4 regions of the Arthrobacter sp. NQ7 genome follow, and region 2 is predicted to be linked to each of the others. Evidence: riboswitches for the same ligand, from Rfam matches in the RefSeq annotation. Region 2 holds a riboswitch; each other region holds the start of a gene.
What was found. A riboswitch is a leader RNA that binds a small molecule or an ion and turns the genes downstream of it on or off. The one in region 2 is predicted to bind thiamine pyrophosphate.

Region 1: it holds a riboswitch for thiamine pyrophosphate, as region 2 does, so the genes downstream of both, thiC (phosphomethylpyrimidine synthase ThiC) here and PUN71_RS16425 (ECF transporter S component) in region 2, are expected to answer to the same signal.
Region 3: it holds a riboswitch for thiamine pyrophosphate, as region 2 does, so the genes downstream of both, thiC (phosphomethylpyrimidine synthase ThiC) here and PUN71_RS16425 (ECF transporter S component) in region 2, are expected to answer to the same signal.
Region 4: it holds a riboswitch for thiamine pyrophosphate, as region 2 does, so the genes downstream of both, thiD (bifunctional hydroxymethylpyrimidine kinase/phosphomethylpyrimidine kinase) here and PUN71_RS16425 (ECF transporter S component) in region 2, are expected to answer to the same signal.

Annotation. Positions count from the first base shown of each region.
Region 1 is NZ_JARFXU020000002.1:17,477-21,930, reverse strand. It holds gene ffh (signal recognition particle protein) at 1-158, shown strand, start outside; gene PUN71_RS02955 (alpha/beta hydrolase) at 257-991, shown strand; gene thiC (phosphomethylpyrimidine synthase ThiC) at 988-2,814, opposite strand; TPP riboswitch at 2,810-2,917, opposite strand; gene PUN71_RS02945 (amidohydrolase family protein) at 2,997-4,079, shown strand; gene PUN71_RS02940 (VOC family protein) at 4,178-4,454, shown strand, end outside.
Region 2 is NZ_JARFXU020000017.1:32,983-37,436, forward strand. It holds gene PUN71_RS16415 (energy-coupling factor transporter transmembrane component T family protein) at 1-231, opposite strand, end outside; gene PUN71_RS16420 (ABC transporter ATP-binding protein) at 228-1,772, opposite strand; gene PUN71_RS16425 (ECF transporter S component) at 1,772-2,395, opposite strand; TPP riboswitch at 2,463-2,601, opposite strand; gene PUN71_RS16430 (iron-containing redox enzyme family protein) at 2,851-3,903, shown strand; gene PUN71_RS16435 (CDGSH iron-sulfur domain-containing protein) at 3,917-4,162, shown strand; gene PUN71_RS16440 (DUF4235 domain-containing protein) at 4,266-4,454, shown strand, end outside.
Region 3 is NZ_JARFXU020000004.1:289,025-293,478, reverse strand. It holds gene PUN71_RS07570 (DNA-directed RNA polymerase subunit alpha C-terminal domain-containing protein) at 1-121, opposite strand, end outside; gene thiC (phosphomethylpyrimidine synthase ThiC) at 576-2,306, opposite strand; TPP riboswitch at 2,304-2,413, opposite strand; partial or broken gene PUN71_RS07560 (amino acid-binding protein) at 2,733-3,407, shown strand; gene PUN71_RS07555 (aspartate/glutamate racemase family protein) at 3,535-4,188, shown strand.
Region 4 is NZ_JARFXU020000003.1:228,295-232,748, reverse strand. It holds gene PUN71_RS05895 (Rne/Rng family ribonuclease) at 1-1,909, shown strand, start outside; TPP riboswitch at 2,055-2,149, shown strand; gene thiD (bifunctional hydroxymethylpyrimidine kinase/phosphomethylpyrimidine kinase) at 2,157-3,674, shown strand; gene rplU (50S ribosomal protein L21) at 3,939-4,247, shown strand; gene rpmA (50S ribosomal protein L27) at 4,309-4,454, shown strand, end outside.

The DNA.
Region 1 (4,454 bases), on a different contig from region 2:
CGGCCAAGGCTGCGCAGGAACGCAAGGAGATGGAGGCCCGCCGCGCCAATGCAGCCAAGGCCCTGCCCACCGGTGCAGCCTTCGGCCAGCAGGGCGGCGACTTCGATCCGTCACAGCTGAACCTTCCCAAGGGCTTCGACAAGTTCCTGGGCAAGTAACAACCCAACTGGGCAGCGCCAGGTGTCGTTTTGAGGGGTCAAAACGACACCTGGCGCTGCTTACTTGGGATGTCGGTACCGTGGAATAGGGTTGGGACATGTTCAAGCAGAGGGTAGTGTTCGTGCACGGCGCCGGAACCTTTGGTGCCGCCGCATGGCCGCGCCAGCACGGCATGACACTGACCTATGACGCCCTCTTCCTCCGCCGGCACGGTTTTGACCCCGTGGCCGAGCCCCTGGCATCGTCCTTCACGGAGGATGCCGCGATCATCCTTCGCTCCCTGGCCGATGACGGCCGTGGCGCCGCCGGCGGCCATGTGGTGGCGCACGCACAAGGCGCCATCGCGGCGATGATGGCCGCCGTGGAACGCCCGGACCTGGTGTTTTCGCTGACCCTGGTGGAGCCGGCCTGCCTCTCACTGACGGCGGAACTTCCCGCCACGGCAGCCCACATCAGCCTCATGCAGCCCCTGTTCGAGGTCCGGCACCAGCTCAGCGACGAAGACTTCCAGCGCGAGTTCGTCCGGCGGGTGTACGCCACCGACCTTCAGCAGCCCGCCACCACGGAAGAAAAGCGCTCTGCCCGCAGGCTGCGGCTCCAGGCCCCCTCGTGGGAGGCGCCGCTCCATATCGTCCCCGGCGTCCCCACCCTGGTGCTGACCGGCGGGTGGGAACCCCTCTATGAGGAAATTGCCGGCTACCTCCGGGAGACCGGCGCCCTGCACCGCGTCGCCGCGGGCGGGCACCGGCCCCATGACTCGCCGGACGGCGACCGGGCCATCCGGCAGTTCATCGGCGGGGTCAGCCGCAGCCGGCCCGCCCAGGCGTCCTAGCTGTCCGCGGGAACGCGAAGCTCCGGCAGGTAGATCTTGCCGCCGGCGGCAAGGAATTCCCGGCTCTTTTCCTGCATCCCGCTGGCTGCTCCGGCCAGCGCTGCCTGCGCCTCCGCGGATCCGAATTCGTCCCGGATGTCCTGGCTGATCCGCATCGAGCAGAACTTCGGGCCGCACATTGAACAGAAGTGCGCCGTCTTGGCAGGCTCGGCCGGGAGGGTCTCGTCATGGAAGGACTCCGCGGTGACCGGGTCCAGGGACAAGGCGAACTGGTCCCGCCAGCGGAATTCGAACCGCGCCTTGGACAGGGCGTCGTCACGTTCATGTGCCCCGGGGTGGCCCTTGGCGAGGTCCGCGGCGTGGGCCGCGATCTTGTAGGTGATCACGCCGGTTTTGACGTCGTCCTTGTTGGGCAGGCCCAGGTGCTCCTTGGGGGTGACATAGCAGAGCATGGCGGTGCCGTACCGGGCAATTTCGGTCGCACCGATGGCGGAGGTGATGTGGTCGTAGCCGGGGGCAACGTCCGTGACCAGCGGCCCAAGGGTGTAGAACGGCGCCCCCTTGCACAGCTCCTGCTGCCGCTCGACGTTCTCCCGGACCAGGTGGAACGGCACGTGGCCTGGCCCCTCCACCATGACCTGCACGTCGTACTCCCAGGCGCGCTGCGTGAGTTCCGCCAGGGTGTCCAGCTCCGCGAACTGCGCGGCGTCGTTGGCGTCGGCCGTGGAGCCGGGGCGCAGGCCGTCGCCGAGGGAGAACGCGACGTCGTATTTGGCGAAGATTTCACACAGCTCATCGAAGTGCGTGTACAGGAAGTTCTCCTGGTGGTGGGCCAGGCACCAGCCGGCCATGATGGACCCGCCGCGGGAGACGATTCCCGTCACGCGGTTGGCCGTCAGCGGAACATACCGGAGCAGCACGCCGGCGTGGATGGTCATGTAGTCCACGCCCTGTTCGCACTGTTCGATCACGGTGTCCCGGAAGATCTCCCAGGTGAGCGCATTGGCCTCGCCGTTGACTTTCTCCAGCGCCTGGTAGATCGGCACCGTTCCAATCGGCACGGGGGAGTTGCGGATGATCCATTCCCGGGTGGTGTGGATGTCGTCACCGGTGGAGAGGTCCATGACGGTGTCGGCGCCCCACTGGGTGGCCCACTGCAGCTTGTCCACCTCTTCGGCGATGGAGCTGGTCACCGCGGAGTTGCCGATGTTCGCGTTGATCTTCACCAGGAAGGCCTTGCCGATGATCATCGGCTCGGACTCGGGATGGTTGATGTTGCTGGGAATGATGGCCCGGCCCGCGGCCAATTCGCTGCGGACGAGTTCAACATCGCAGTTTTCCCGCAGCGCCACGAAGCGCATTTCCTGGGTGATGACCCCCTGCCGGGCATAGTGCATCTGCGTCACCGTCCGGCCGTCGACGGCGCGGCGGGGCACCGGCTGCGCGCCCTTCCACTCCGCGGACGCAGCGCCGCGCCGCACGGCCGAGCGGCCGTCGTCGAGCAGGTTGCGCTCCCTGCCGCTGTAGGCCTCCGTGTCCCCGCGCGCCACGATCCACTCGGCGCGGAAGGGCTGCAGGCCGCGGACCGGGTCGCTGCCGGGGCCCGCGGTCCGGTAGGTCCGGAACGGTTCGTTCGGCTGTCCGTTGGGTGATGGCTCCAGGGCGATCTCCGTCACGGGCACCCGGATTCCGGCGCCGGCATCTTCGATGAAGGCCAGCGAATGCGACGCCAGGGATTGGGTCACCCCGCGGGCGGTGGTGTCCCCGGGCTCTCCGGTGGACGGCTGGTGGGCAGGGTTCAACTGGGTGTTTTGCGTACTCAAGGGAATACTCACTTCCTTCGCCGGCATTACCCGGACAGGTTCGACGGTCGCAGGCTGCCTCAGCCCGATCTCAGCCCCTGCAGGGGCACCCGTGTGGTCAGCAACGAAGCTACCACAGGCACCCGGAAGAGCCGTGTCACAAATGCGGGTGCTAGCCTGACCGGGCACTGAAAGGAGCCGGGATGGCAGGAATCATTCACTTTCGCGGGCCCGTCCTCACCGCGCCGGACCGGGTAAGCCACGGACTCTGGGCCGTGGACGGGAGACTGACGTTCACGCAGCCGGCAGCCCCTCCCGACCGCGTCCTCGACGGCTGGGTCCTGCCCGGGTTCGTGGACGCCCACTGCCACATCGGTCTGGGTCCTGGCGGCCCGGTGGAGCCCGCTGCGGCCCGCGACCAGGCGCTCGCCGACCTCAGCGCCGGAACCCTGCTGGTGCGGGACGCCGGCTCGCCGGCGGACACCCGGTGGATGCAGGGCGGCCGGGACTTCCCGGTGCTGATCCGGGCGGGCCGGCACGTGGCCCGGACCCGCCGCTATCTGCGCGGCTTCGCAGAGGAAGTCGAGCCGGAGGGCCTCGTGGAGACGGTCCGGAAGCAGGCACACGACGGTGACGGCTGGGTCAAACTCGTGGGGGACTGGATTGACCGGAACGCCGGTGACCTGGCTCCGTCCTTTCCTGCCGCCGTCGTCCGTGACGCTGTCCGTGCAGCCCACGACGAAGGCGCCCGGGTGACCGCGCATTGTTTCGCCGAGGACACCCTGGACCAGGTGCTGGACGCAGGGATCGACTGTGTGGAGCATGCCACCGGGCTCCTGCCCCGGCACCTGCCACGGTTCGTGGAACAAGGGGTGCCGATCGTGCCCACGCTTATCAACATCGCCACCTTTCCGGACATCGCAGCGCAGGCTGATGCAAAGTTCCCCCGCTACGCGGCCCACATGCGTGCCCTGTGGGAGGGCCGCCGCGAGCGGGTGGCGCAGGCCCACGCCGCGGGCGTGCGGATCTTTGCCGGAACCGACGCGGGCAGTGTGATCCGGCACGGCAGGATTGCCGACGAGATCCTTGCGCTGCATGCCGCAGGCCTCCCGATGGCAGCCGCCCTGGACGCCGCCTGCTGGGCGGCCCGGAGGTGGCTTGGCGCGGAAGGCCTGGCGGAAGGGGCCCGCGCCGACGTGGTGGTGTGCCGGGACGATCCGCGGGCGGTGCCGGACACGATCAGGACACTCGCGCACGTGGTTTTGGGCGGACGAATCATCCGCTGAGAGCGTCGGCAGAGGACTTGGAATAAATTGAAGCTTCAAGTAATTTTAATATGTGACAGGCCGGCAACCGGGCGGCCTTCCAATCCAAGGAGCTTCAGATGACCGCAGCACCCAGCAGCCAGGATCTTCTTCCTGCCGACCTCGGCATGGGCACGGTGATGCTCAAGGTGGGCGACATGAAGGTCATGACCGACTACTACCAGCGGGCGCTGGGCCTCGAGGTGGTCGCCGAACAGGATGGCGGGCTCTACCTTGGCAGGCTGGGCCGCCCCCTGGTCCACCTGGCGCCGGCCCCTGGGCTGAACCTTCCCGGCAGGGGAGAGGCCGGCCTGTTCCACACCGCCTTGCTGTTCGAGGACCAGGCCTCCCTTGCCG
Region 2 (4,454 bases):
GCCCACGGCGGCGGCGAGGATCAGCGGCCACCCGCGCTGCCACAGCAGGGCCAAGGTGAGCCCGGCCAGGGGAAACAGCAGCAGTTCGAAGACCAGGGCCACGGAGGCCGACACCCAGTCGATGGACAGCGCCAGGACCGCGGTAATGAGCACGACGGCGGCAAACTTGCTCAGGGGGTTGGCGCGGGCCAGGAGGGCGCGGTTGCCGGCCAGGGTGAGTTCCTGCCTCATGGCGCCACCGGTTCCGACGCGGCCATCCGAAGCTCCGCCCCGCCCAATGCCCCAGTGAATTCGGCGTCGTGGGTCACGGACACCACGGCGGTGCCTGCGTCCAGCAGCTCGGAGAGGAACGAGGCCAGCTCCGCCCATGTGTTGGCATCCTGGCCGAAGGTGGGCTCGTCCAGGACCAGCACCTGGGGGCTGGCGGCGAGGACGGTGGCAACGGAAAGCCGCCGTTTTTCGCCGCCGGAGAGCGTGTAGGGGTTGGCGTCCACCAGCTGGGTAAGACGCAGCCGCTCCAGCAGTTCGTCAACCCGGTCCTCACCGTGGCCAAGGTGCCGGGGACCGAACAGCAGCTCATCGAGCACCTTGCCGGTGACGAACTGGTGCTCCGGCTCCTGGAACACCGTCCCCACGCGCGAAATCAGTTGCTCGGCCTTCCAGGTGTAGGGGTCGATCCCCGCGCCGCGGCTGAGGTCCAGCGTGGCGGAAACCTTCCCGGAGACGGGTTCCAGCAGCCCGGCAAGGGTCAGCGCAAAGGTCGATTTTCCGGCGCCGTTCGGACCGGTGATGGCGAGGGCCTGGCCTGCACGGACCTGGGCCGCGAGCCCTTCCTGGACCGGGACGGGCGGAATCCTGCGAAGGCCCTTGCGGCGTGGACGTTCGCGGGAGACAGCAAGCCGTTCGGCGGCCAGCAGGAGATTCCCGGTTCCGGGGGCGGGAACCCCGGCACGGCCACGGGTGGCCGGCACGTAGCCCGGCACCCACACCCCGGCGGCGGTGAGCTTGGCGCGCGCCTCGCGAAGCACCAGGTCCGGCGGCCCGTCCAGGAGTACGGCGGGATCGGATGCGGAGCCCGGCTGGAGCACCACGATCCGGTCCACCAGGTCCTTCCACACGGAAACCCGGTGCTCCACCACCACCAGGGTGGCCCCGGTCTTGTCCAGGCAACGGGCGACGGCGCCCCGGACCTCCAGCACGCCGTCCGGGTCCAGGTTGGCCGTGGGTTCGTCCAGCAGGATCAGCCCCGGGCGCATCGCCAGGATGCCCGCCAGCGCCAAACGCTGCTTCTGGCCGCCGGACAGCGCCGACGTCGGGTGGTCCAGCGGGAGGTGGGACAGGCCGACGTCGGCAAGCGCCTCGTGCACGCGCGCCCAGATGGCTTCCCGGGGCACCGCAAGGTTTTCGGCGCCGAAGGCGACGTCGTCGCCCACCCGGGACAGGACCACCTGGGTTTCCGGGTCCTGCTGCATCAGCCCGGCGTGCCCGCGCCGGGCGCGGGGCACGGCGCCGTCAATGAGCAGCGAACCTGACTCGTCGGCGTCGCCTGCCTCGCCGTCGTCGTTGATGTCGCCCAGCACCCCCGCAAGCGCATGCAGCAGCGTGGACTTCCCGGCCCCCGAGGGACCGAGCAGCAGCACCCGCTCGCCGGGGCTGATGTCCAGGTCGAGGGCATGGACGGCAGGCTTGGCCCGTCCGGCATGCCGCCAGCCCCAGCCGCGGGCGGCCACGGCGGCGGGGCGGACCGTGCCGGCGGCGTCCTGGGGAGCCATCAGGAGAAGACTGGCTCCGTGGCGGCCTTGCGGGACGCGAAGGAGCTGAGCACGCCGGTGCGCGCCAGGCCGCGGGTGGCGAGCCAGGACAGGGCGCCGGCGATAACTGCGCCTGACAGCATGCAGAACAGGATGTAGGCCAGCTTGTCACCACCGGAGTAGGCGATGTTCCAGCCCCACGGCGCGAACGAGTCGTTCAAGCCGCAGAACAGGCCCGCGGCCGCACCGGCCAGCAGGGACACCGGCAGGTTGAACCTGCGGTAAACGAAGATGGCGAAGATGATTTCCGCGCCCAGGCCCTGGACGAAGCCGGAGAACAGGACGGATGCGCCGTACTGGGAGCCCATGAGGAGTTCGCCCGTGGCGGCCACGGTCTCGCAGAACAGGGCGGCCCCGGGCTTGCGGATAATCAGCATCCCCAGGACGCCGGGGATCATCCAGCCACCGGCGATCAGGCCGGTCAGGGGCGGGTAGGCGGCGTTCATCGGCACGGAGACCGCGGCCGCAGCCTGGTCCCAGGCCCAGAAAATAACGCCTCCGGCGATGGCCACCAGCGCGGCCACCACGATGTCCACGACGCGCCAGGACTTGCTGGTGGTCTTCTTGATTGCTGCAGTACTCATTGGATCCTCCTGGGAAACAGGAGGGGAAAGTATTCCCGGCCGGCGGCCTGTTGCCGTGCAGCCGCGACACTTTGAGAACTCGACTCCCTTGCGCCGGTACTAACCGGATCAGGTTCGAGGGTCTGCGGCGGTCCGCACTCTCAGCGCCCACCTTCAGTTCCCGGCTGGTGCCGAGGGCCGACGGCGGCGCTCCCCTGTCGTTTTTAGTGTTGCGTTAAATGTGGGTAAGGCTTTTTGCCCTTCCGGACGTGCTCAAGTTTACACCGGAGGGCCCTGCGTGGAGGGCTCCAACGGCCCATCCTGCCGGATGTGACCGGCCCGCCGGCCTATCGAAGCGATGGCTTTAGCTTTTATTAGTAATCATGCTTACTATATTGGTTCCCGGGATGGACGGGGACAGGGCGTGGGAGCTCCGTCCCCGGTCACGGAAACAGCGCGCCGGAACGAGGAGCATCATGAGAATCCCGGAAACCCGAGGGCCCATCAGCAGCGCCCTTCTCACGGCCTTGGCCAAGGCTCCGGATTCCGCTGGCGCGGAACTGGACGGGCTGTACCGGCTGGTGGCGGGGCAATTGGCGGAAACCACCGACATCATTGGCGACGAGGACATCCAGCTGGCCCTTTTCTGCCTTTACGAGCTGCACTACTCGGGCCTGGACGGCGTCTCCGACGCCTGGGAGTGGGAGCCCGGCCTGATCAGGGTGCGGCGGCTGATCGAGGAACCGTTTGAGGCCGCCCTCCGCACGGCCGCGCACCAGGCCGCCGGAAGCCTTGAACTCCCGACCGGCACCTTGGGCAGCGACCAGGTGGCCGATGTCCTCTTCGGCCTTGCGGCCGCTGACACCGGCCCCAGCGTCTCCCGTTTCGTTGCCAGGAAGGCAAGCCTGGACCAGCTCAAGGAGTTCCTGGTCCACAAATCCGTGTACCAGCTGAAGGAAGCCGATCCCCACACCTGGGCGATTCCCCGCCTCAGCGGACGTCCCAAGGCGGCGCTGGTGGAAATCCAGGCAGACGAATACGGCGGCGGGCGGCCTGAGCGGATGCACAGCGCGCTGTTCGCCCGGACCATGCGGGGCCTGGGGCTGGACGGCAGCTACGGCGCCTACGTCGATGCCGTTCCCGCCATTTCCCTGGCCTCGGTGAACCTGATGTCGCTGTGCGGCCTGAATAGACGGCTGAGGGGGGCCATCACCGGCCACTTGGCCATCTACGAAATGACGTCTTCCCAGCCCAACCGGTTCTACGGCAACGGATTCCGCCGGCACGGTTTCGGCCAGGACATCACCCACTACTTCGACGAGCACGTGGAAGCGGATGCAGTCCACGAGCAGATCGCGGGGCGGGACCTGGCCGGCGGCCTGGTGGAAGCAGAGCCGGAGCTCCTCGCCGATGTCCTGTTCGGGGCAACGGCCGTCATGGCCATGGACAGCCGCCTGTCGAACCACCTGTTGTCCTCCTGGGAAGCCGGCACATCGTCGCTCCGGACGGCCGTGCCGGCGGCAGCATGACCCCGGGAACAGCATGACCCAGGAACAAGGAACAGGAGGCAACGTGGACCAGGAATCTGCGGCGGGCTCAATAGTGGTGTGCCCGGACGGACCCTTGATCGTCAGGGGCGGGTTCGAGATCGTCACCCCTTCGGGGGACGCCGTGCCCCGCGACCGAAAGACCGTGGCGTTGTGCCGGTGCGGGGCCTCGGCGATCAAACCCTACTGCGACGGCACGCACAAAATGATCAAATTCCGCACCGAACCACCCACCCCATAGTCCGCCAAGTGCCTGCCGCCCGCCACGTCCTTGCCATGACCGGCACGGCTGTCCGGCTAGGGTGGAGGCAGTCCGTTTTCCGCCGCCGCAAGGAGTTACAGGAATGAACCTTTTCATCAAGCTGCTCGGGACCGGGGTGAGCCTGGGCGCAGGCCTGGCCGGCACCAAGCTGGTCAACACCATCTGGGAAAAAACCACCGGCCAGAAGGCGCCCACCGGCAAGAACGAGGATGTCCCCACCAGCCTGCGTTCCGCGCTGACCTTCGCGCTGATCTCTGCCGCGGTCAGTGCC
Region 3 (4,454 bases), on a different contig from region 2:
ACCGGGCGATCAGTTGTCCCACGGAATTAACTCCGCCGCGCAGTAGGGCATTCATCGCCCGCGGTGGCAGCGCCAGTTCGGTGATTGGACGAGCGCGGTTCAGTTCGCGTTCCCGGAGCATCCGGGCAGTCGGGCGCCTGTGGATTGTCTTGACAGACGGGTCCGGCAGCAAGGCCCGGGATACTGCCGGGGCGTCCAGATGTGTTGATCTGGCGTCGGGGCGCCCGGATATGTCGTGAGGGTCTGGTGTCATGGTGCTTCTCCGGGCGGTCGCTCGCGTCAGCGGTTGCGGGACGTTCGTATGCACTGCGGGCTGGGGGTTATTCGCCGATGCGCCATGGACCGGGTACTGGGAGTGGGTTTGGGCTGATCTTCTGGGGTGTCGGCGACTTCGGACACCATGGCCTTGAAGGGGCTCCGCCCGGTAGCAATCGCCGGTGAAGAATTCGGGCCGGAAGACGGTCAGACCCTGGGGGCGGCCCCTTTTGGGTGTGTTCCGGTGGCCTACTTCGGGGCAGGGTTTACGACTGGGGGTGGTGCCCGGGCCTGCGGCTTGGGCGGCAGGCCCGGGGGGTTTAGGGGTTGAGGCGGGCGGGTTCGGGGAGGTAGACCTTGCCACCGGATTCGCGGAATTCTGCGCTCTTGGCGTTCATGCCGGCGATTACTTCCTGCTCGGATACTCCACCGAACTGGTCCCGGATGTCCTGGCTGATCCGCATGGAGCAGAACTTCGGCCCGCACATGGAGCAGAAGTGCGCCGTCTTCGCCGGTTCAGCGGGAAGGGTTTCGTCGTGGAACTCCTCCGCCGTGACCGGGTCCAGGGACAGTGCGAACTGGTCGCGCCAGCGGAATTCGAACCGGGCCTTAGAGAGGGCGTCGTCGCGTTCGTGCGCACCGGGGTGGCCTTTGGCGAGATCCGCGGCGTGGGCCGCGATCTTGTAGGTAATCACTCCGGTTTTCACGTCGTCCTTGTTCGGCAACCCGAGGTGTTCCTTGGGCGTGACGTAGCACAGCATGGCGGTGCCGTACCGGGCGATCTCCGTCGCTCCGATGGCCGAGGTGATGTGGTCATACCCGGGTGCAATGTCGGTCACCAGCGGGCCGAGGGTGTAGAAGGGCGCACCCTCGCAGAGTTCCTGCTGGCGTTCGACGTTTTCACGGACCAGGTGGAACGGGATGTGACCGGGTCCTTCGACCATGACCTGCACATCGTACGTCCAGGCCCGCTTTGTCAGTTCTGCGAGGGTGTCCAGCTCGGCGAACTGGGCCGCGTCATTGGCATCCGCCGTGGAACCCGGGCGCAGGCCGTCACCCAGGGAGAACGCGACGTCGTATTTGGCGAAGATCTCGCAGAGCTCGTCGAAGTGGGTGTAAAGGAAGTTCTCCTGGTGGTGGGCCAGGCACCAGCCGGCCATGATGGACCCGCCACGGGACACGATCCCGGTCACCCGGTTTGCGGTCAGGGGTACGTAGCGCAGGAGGACGCCGGCGTGGACGGTCATGTAGTCCACGCCCTGCTCGCACTGTTCGATCACGGTGTCCCGGTAGATCTCCCACGTCAACTCGTTGGCCTGCCCGTTAACCTTTTCCAGTGCCTGGTAGATCGGCACCGTGCCAATCGGGACGGGGGAGTTGCGGATGATCCACTCCCGCGTGGTGTGGATGTCATCCCCGGTGGAGAGGTCCATCACCGTGTCGGCGCCCCACTGGGCCGCCCACTGCAGCTTGTCCACCTCCTCGGCAATGGAGCTCGTCACCGCGGAATTGCCGATGTTCGCGTTGATCTTCACCAGGAAGGCCTTGCCGATGATCATCGGCTCGGACTCGGGGTGGTTGATGTTGTTCGGAATGATCGCCCGGCCGGCGGCCACCTCGCTCCTGACCAGTTCGACGTCGCAGTTTTCCCGGACCGCCACGAACCGCATCTCCGGGGTGATGATGCCCCGTTTGGCGTAGTGCATCTGGGTGACCGTCCTGCCCTCAAGAGCGCGGCGGGGCACGGGCTGTGCGCCCTTCCACTCCGCCGATGCAGCACCCCGGCGCACGGCGGACTTCCCGTCGTCGAGGAGGTTGCGTTCCCGGCCGCCGTAAGGCTCGGTATCGGCCCGGGCCTGGATCCATTCGGACCGGAATGGCTCCAGGCCGATCACCGGATCACTGCCAGGCCCCGCTGTCCGGTAGACCGTGAAGGGAGGATTCTTCACCCCGTTCGGCGAATCCTCCAACGCGATCTCCGTGACAGGGACGCTAATGCCGTGTTCTGTGTCGTGGGCATACGCGAGCGAATGCGAATTCATGGCGTTCATCAGTGTTTTCCTACTTCCTTCGCCGGCATGACCCGGACAGGTTCAACGGTCACGGACTGCCTCAGCCCGATCTCAGCCCCTGCATCAGGGCACCCGTGTGGATGTGACCAACCTTACAGAAGACTCGTCCACGCGAAAAGCAGTTCCGACCACGATCGTTGCAGCGTACACCGGGGACTGGCAGGTTGCCGCGGGTCAGGGCGCCAGGTCCTTCTCGATCATCCAGCAAGGTTTCACTAAGCCCGGTCCAGGGGCGTCGTGTGCAGGCACCCGCTGCCGCTTGCGTTGGCAGTGGGCCAGGAATTACGTGGTCGAAACCCATCCGCAACAGCGCCGGGGGAGTCTTAAGGCGTGGCCTGAGCTGACAGGGCTTTCCGCGGGAGTGGGACTGGGGTGCTGCGTACCGCCAGGGGAGGGAGGTCGGGGTTGCCGTTTGTGGTGAAGGTTCTGGTGTTGACTGTGGCGACGAGCCTGCTGGGCATCTGGGTGGCGGAGCCTTCGGTGCGGCGGTTGCTGCGGGGGTGGCTGCATGCGCCGGCGCTGCGCCAGCGCCGTCGCCTGATGGAGGCACCGGCTCTCTGGCGGGCCCGGACCTATCTTGCAGATGAATCCGGCGCCCTGGAGCGGGTGACCAGGTCCCTGGCGCACCGGGGCATCAATATCCACAGTATCCACGTGCACCGCCTTCAGGGCGGGGTCCTGGACGAATTCGTGCTCTCCGCCCCGGACGGCCTTACCGAACAACGGCTCCTGGCCGCCCTGCAGGACGGCGGGGGCCGGCACGCCAGGGTGTGGCCCACCACCGCCCTGGCCCTCGCTGACGGTCAAACGAGGGCGCTGACGCTGGCTTCCCGCGTCGCGGCAAACACGGACGAACTTCCCCTCACTGTCGCCGAGCTCCTGGGCGCGACGGTCCTTCCCGGCGCCCCGCGGCCGGCGGGGCCGGTGTACTTTCCCGGTGCGGTCTCTTCCGGTGCTCCGGGCGCGGTGTTGAAAATTCCGTCGTCCTGGGGTCCGCTCTACTTTTGCCGGGCTGAGGAGCCGTTCACCCCGGCAGTGTCGGCCCGGGCGCACCGGCTCGCGGAATTGGCCGAAGTCGTCGAACTCACCGCGTTGGCCACGGACCGCGGCGCGGCCGGGGTGGGCATCTCAGAACGCGGTCGGGTTCGGGGACGACTGAGGGGCACTCTCACAGGGTTTCTATTTTCAGTGTTAGGGAGGGGCCGTGATGAGGGTAGGACTTATCAGGGCGTTGACGACGTCCGACCGGCGCATGCTTTACGCGCACGGGGACCTGTTGGCCAGAAGTTTCGGGTTTGACGTTCTCACCCGTTGCATCCCGGACCAGCCGTTCGGAGTTTACGATGATGCCTCGTTTCGGGCCGCGGTCCCGAAGGTGGCAACCCTGGCCGTGGAGATGGCCGGCGGGGTTGATGCGCTGATCATCAGTTGCTGCGCCGACCCGGGGCTGCCCGAAACACGCGCCGCGCTGGATATCCCTGTCATCGGCGCCGGATCCGCCGCGGCCGCGGCTGCCCTGGCGTTCGGCGGCCGGGCGGGGGTGCTGGGTCTCACCCACCAGGCACCGGGGCCGATCGCCGAAGCCTTGGGGGACAGGATGCTCCTCATAGATGGGCCCGACAGTTCCGGGACCCCCGAAGGCTTCCTCACGCCCACCGGGATCTTCGATGCCCTGGCCCAGGCGCACATGCTCGTTGACGCCGGCGCCGAGGTCATCGTCCAGGGCAGCACCGGGCTCTCGAGCATCGGGATGACCCGGGTCCTCCGGGACCGGCTTGGGGTGCCGGTCATCGACCCGGTCACGGCCGCCGGATCCGTCCTCCTTTCCGGAGCCGCCCCCCGAACAGTGCAAATGGTCTGAAAACACGACTCCGCGCAGGGAATGCTCCCTCGCAATGAATCCGCCTACTTTAGGCCCACACCACCCGGTGGCCTCTAAAACCTAGCTTCCGGCGACGGTTCTTCCCCTATACAGGAAAATGACGTCAAGGAAACCGGGCGGCAACATCGGAGGAGCATCCTGATCTTAAGGGTCAACGTGCACAGAGAAGGGAGCCGACGATGGCTGAAGCTAAGGAAGCAACCATCCGCACGTGCGAGGAACTTACGCACGGGGACGAAATTGAG
Region 4 (4,454 bases), on a different contig from region 2:
GAAGTCCGGGGATACCGTGCTGGTCCAGGTCACCAAGGACCCCGTGGGCCACAAGGGTGCCCGCCTCACCAGCCAGATCTCGCTTCCCGGCCGCTACCTTGTGTACGTGCCCGGCGGATCCATGACCGGCATCTCCCGCAAGCTGCCCGACGTCGAACGCAACCGCCTCAAGCGCATCCTCAAGGACCGGCTGCCCGAGCACGCCGGTGTCATTGTCCGCACCGCCGCCGAAGGCGCGTCCGAGGAAGAGCTGACGCACGACATCAACCGGCTGCGCGCCCAGTGGGAAGGCATCGAAAGCCAGGCGGCGTCCACCAAGATCCTTGCCCCCGAGCTGCTTTACGGCGAGCCGGACCTGACCATCAAGGTTGTCCGCGACGTCTTCAACGAGGACTTCTCCAAGCTCATCGTTTCCGGCGAGGAAGCCTGGGACACCATCGAGGCCTACGTCACCTACGTGGCGCCCGATCTGGTGGGCAGGCTCGAGAAGTGGACCAAGGACCAGGACATCTTCTCCGCCTGGCGCATCGACGAGCAGATCCACAAGGCCCTGGAGCGCAAGGTCTTCCTGCCCTCCGGCGGCTCCCTGGTGATCGACCGCACCGAAGCCATGACCGTGGTGGACGTCAACACCGGCAAATTCACCGGCAGCGGCGGCAACCTCGAGGAGACGGTCACCAAGAACAACCTCGAAGCCGCCGAGGAAGTGGTCCGCCAGCTGCGGCTGCGCGACATCGGCGGCATCATCGTGATCGACTTCATCGACATGGTGCTCGAATCCAACCGTGACCTGGTCCTCCGCCGCCTGGTGGAATGCCTGGGCCGCGACCGGACCAAGCACCAGGTCGCGGAAGTGACGTCACTGGGCCTGGTCCAGATGACCCGCAAGCGCATGGGCACCGGGCTGCTGGAAGTCTTCGGCGAACAGTGCGAGGCCTGCGCAGGCCGCGGTGTAGTGACCCACGACGATCCCGTGGAGCACCGCCGCGCCAACATCGTGGCCGCCGAGCACCATGTCCAGCGCACCGACAACCGTCCCGAGCCCCGCGGCGAAGCGCACCGCCCGGAAGGGCACCGGAACGACGCCGCCCAGCCCGGGGTCCGCCCGGAGCGCAAACGCCGCCGCGGCCGCGGCAACCAGCAGCCTGAAGCGGCTCCGGCCCCGGCAGTCCACGTCCACACCGTCCAGCCCGACCCGACAGATGCCGAGCGGCACGCCAAAGCGGAGGCCACCAGGCTTGCCCTGGCCAACATCGCAGCGGCCGCGCACGCGGCGCACCTGCACGACGACGAGGTGGCCGCTGCACGGCAGATGCCGTCCGTTCCGCCTGCTGCCGCACCCGACGGGGAGAAGCACGACGACGGCTCCCCGGCGCGTCCCGCGGCGGTCCTGACGTTCGGCGGCGAGCAGGTCCCGCTTCCGTTCGTGGAGCACGCTGAGGAGCACCAGCCCAAGCCGGCACTCACCTTGGACCGCCTGGCCGAAGCGTTCGCGCACCTCGGCCAGCCCGCCTCTGCCATGGAGGATGCACCGGCCAAGGACGCGGCTGCCCAACAGCCTGCCGAAGCCGAACAGCCCAGGAACGCCGAACGGCCCAGGGAAGAAGCGGCGCCGGTGCAGCAGCCGGCTGCGGTGGAAGCCCCGGCGGAAAATGATTACTCCGACCACACGCTGGAGCAGTCCCGCCAACGCCGGCCCCGGCGCCACCGGGCCGCCAGCCGTGCCCAGGGTGCCGCCAACGAGACCGCCGTCCAGCACCACGAGAATGTCCAGGCCACTGGCGCCGGGCACTCGCACGCCGCGAAGGCACCCGAGTCCGGCAAACCCGGGGCTGCCACGGCGGAACCGGGCAAGGCGGCGGAGGAACCCATCATCCTCGGCGTCGGGGTGCCCGCCTCGGAGCTCTAAGCCCACGCCGGACCACCGCGCCGGGAAGTCCCCGTCCGGTGGACTGTTCCCCTCCGAATAACGGGGGAACAGTCCACCGGGCGGGGACTTCCTGCATGCCGGGGGCTGTCACCTTTCCCGCGCCCGGGCGTCAGCAGCTAGTCTGGAAACCGACACGGGGTGCCGCACAGGCCGGCTGAGATCCAGACCCGTTGAACCTGTCCGGCTAGTACCGGCGAAGGGATGTCTCTTGTCTTCGACCCTCTCCATGCCCCTCCCGGCTGTCCTGGAGGCTGCCCCGCAGCCCGCTGGCCGTGCCGTCCCCCGAGTGCTCTCCATCGCCGGTTCCGACCCGTCAGGCGGGGCCGGCATCCAGGCGGACCTCAAGAGCATCGCCGCCCATGGCGGCTACGGTATGGCCGCCATTACCGCGCTCACCGCACAAAACACCCGGGGTGTGCAGGACGTGCATGTTCCTCCCGCCGGGTTCCTGGCCCGGCAGCTGGATGCTGTCAGTGATGACATCAGCATTGACGCCGTCAAGATCGGCATGCTGGGTGATGAAGCGGTCATCCGCACTGTCCGCGGGTGGCTCGAAAAGGTGCGCCCCGCCGTCGTGGTCCTCGACCCGGTGATGGTGGCAACCAGCGGTGACCGGCTCCTGCAGGAATCGGCCGAAGCCGCGCTGCGGGAACTGCTGCCCCTTGCCCACCTCATCACCCCGAACGTGCCCGAGCTCGCCATGCTGGTGGGGGAGGACCCGGCGTCGGACTGGGAAGCGGCGCTGGACCAGGGCAGGCGCCTCGCAGCGGCCACCGGGGCCACCGTGCTGGTCAAGGGCGGCCACCTCGCGGGTCCCGGCTGCCCGGACGCCCTGGTCAACACCGGCGGCCTCCTGGGCCAGGAAGTGGTGGAAGTCCACGGTGCCCGGGTTGCCACCCGCAACAGCCACGGTACCGGCTGCTCGCTGTCCTCCGCCATGGCCACCGTGCAGGCGCGCGTGGGCGACTGGGAAGCTGCCCTCCGGACGGTCAAGCCCTGGCTGGCAGGTGCCCTGGAAAGCTCCGGCACGCTCGAGGTAGGCCAGGGGAACGGACCGGTCCACCACTTCCACCACGTCCGCCCGGCCCTGCCGGAAGGCGGCTTCGCGGCCCTCCTGTGGGCGGAAGCGCAGCAGGACCTCGAGGCTATCTACGCGCTGGACTTCATCAACGGCCTGGCCTCCGGCGGCCTCGCCGAAAAGGACTTCGCCTATTACCTGGCCCAGGATGCCCTTTACCTCAACGGCTACTCGCGGGTGCTTGCCCGTGCCAGCGCCATGGCCCCCTCCGAGGCCGAGCAGCTGTTCTGGGCCGGCTCCGCCCAGCAGTGCCTCGAGGTGGAATCGGAACTGCACCGCTCGTGGCTCAGCACCCGGCCCGCGCCCACCGGCTTGGGCCCCGTCACCAAGGCGTACGTCGACCACCTCACTGCGGCCTCGGCGTCGGGCAGTTATGCTGTCCTCGCCGCCGCGGTCCTGCCCTGTTTCTGGCTCTACGCGGAGGTGGGCGAAAAACTGCACGCCCGCTTCCTTGGCTCCGGCGAACCGGCCGGGCACGCCTACGCGGACTGGCTCCGCACTTATGCTGACGAGGGCTTCGCCGAGGCCACCCGCAGGGCCATTGCCATCGTGGACGCAGCGGGACGGAACGCGTCCGACCATGAGCGGTCAGCCATGGTCACCGCCTTCAAACAGTCGTGCCGCCTCGAACTCGAGTTTTTCGACGCGCCGCGGCTGCATTCCTGACCGCCGGCAGGCGGCGGCACCAGTATCATGGAACGGCACGGTGACGGCGCCGCCGCCGGCTTGTGGTTGCTATCACAGCCGGCCCGCCGGAACCAGCCTCATTTGCGGCCGGAGTCGGATTTAGCGTATTCTGGATCTTCGGTGCTTACGCCAACACTTGGGTTATGACCCCACGGCGTTGAGGCACAGCGAAAAACCAGGCTTTTAATGAGTCGGTTACGCACGCAAATTTTGTTATAAACGTCGAGAGAAGTGAGTTCCCAAGTGGTGTACGCGATTGTCCGCGCAGGCGGCCGCCAAGAGAAGGTTTCCGTTGGAGACTTCGTTACCCTGAACCGCGTCGCCGGTGGAGCCGGCAGCACCATTGAGCTGCCCGCACTGCTCCTGGTTGACGGTGACAAGGTCACCTCCGCCGCCGCCGACCTGGCCAAGGTAACTGTTACGGCTGAAATCCTCCAGGACCTGCGTGGTCCTAAGATTGTCATCCAGAAGTTCAAGAACAAGACCGGTTACAAGAAGCGCCAGGGTCACCGCCAGGAACTGACCAAGGTCAAGATCACCGGCATCAAGTAACCACCGGTTACTGTTCAGGTATTTCAACAGATTCCCCAGAATTTAGAGGCAGGCATTTCAGATGGCACATAAAAAGGGCGCGAGCTCCACTCGCAACGGTCGCGATTCCAACGCTCAGTACCTCGGCGTCAAGCGCTTCGGCGGCCAGGTCGTTTCCGCAGGCGAGATCATCGTCCGCCAGCGTGGCACCCACTTCCACCCGGGCGC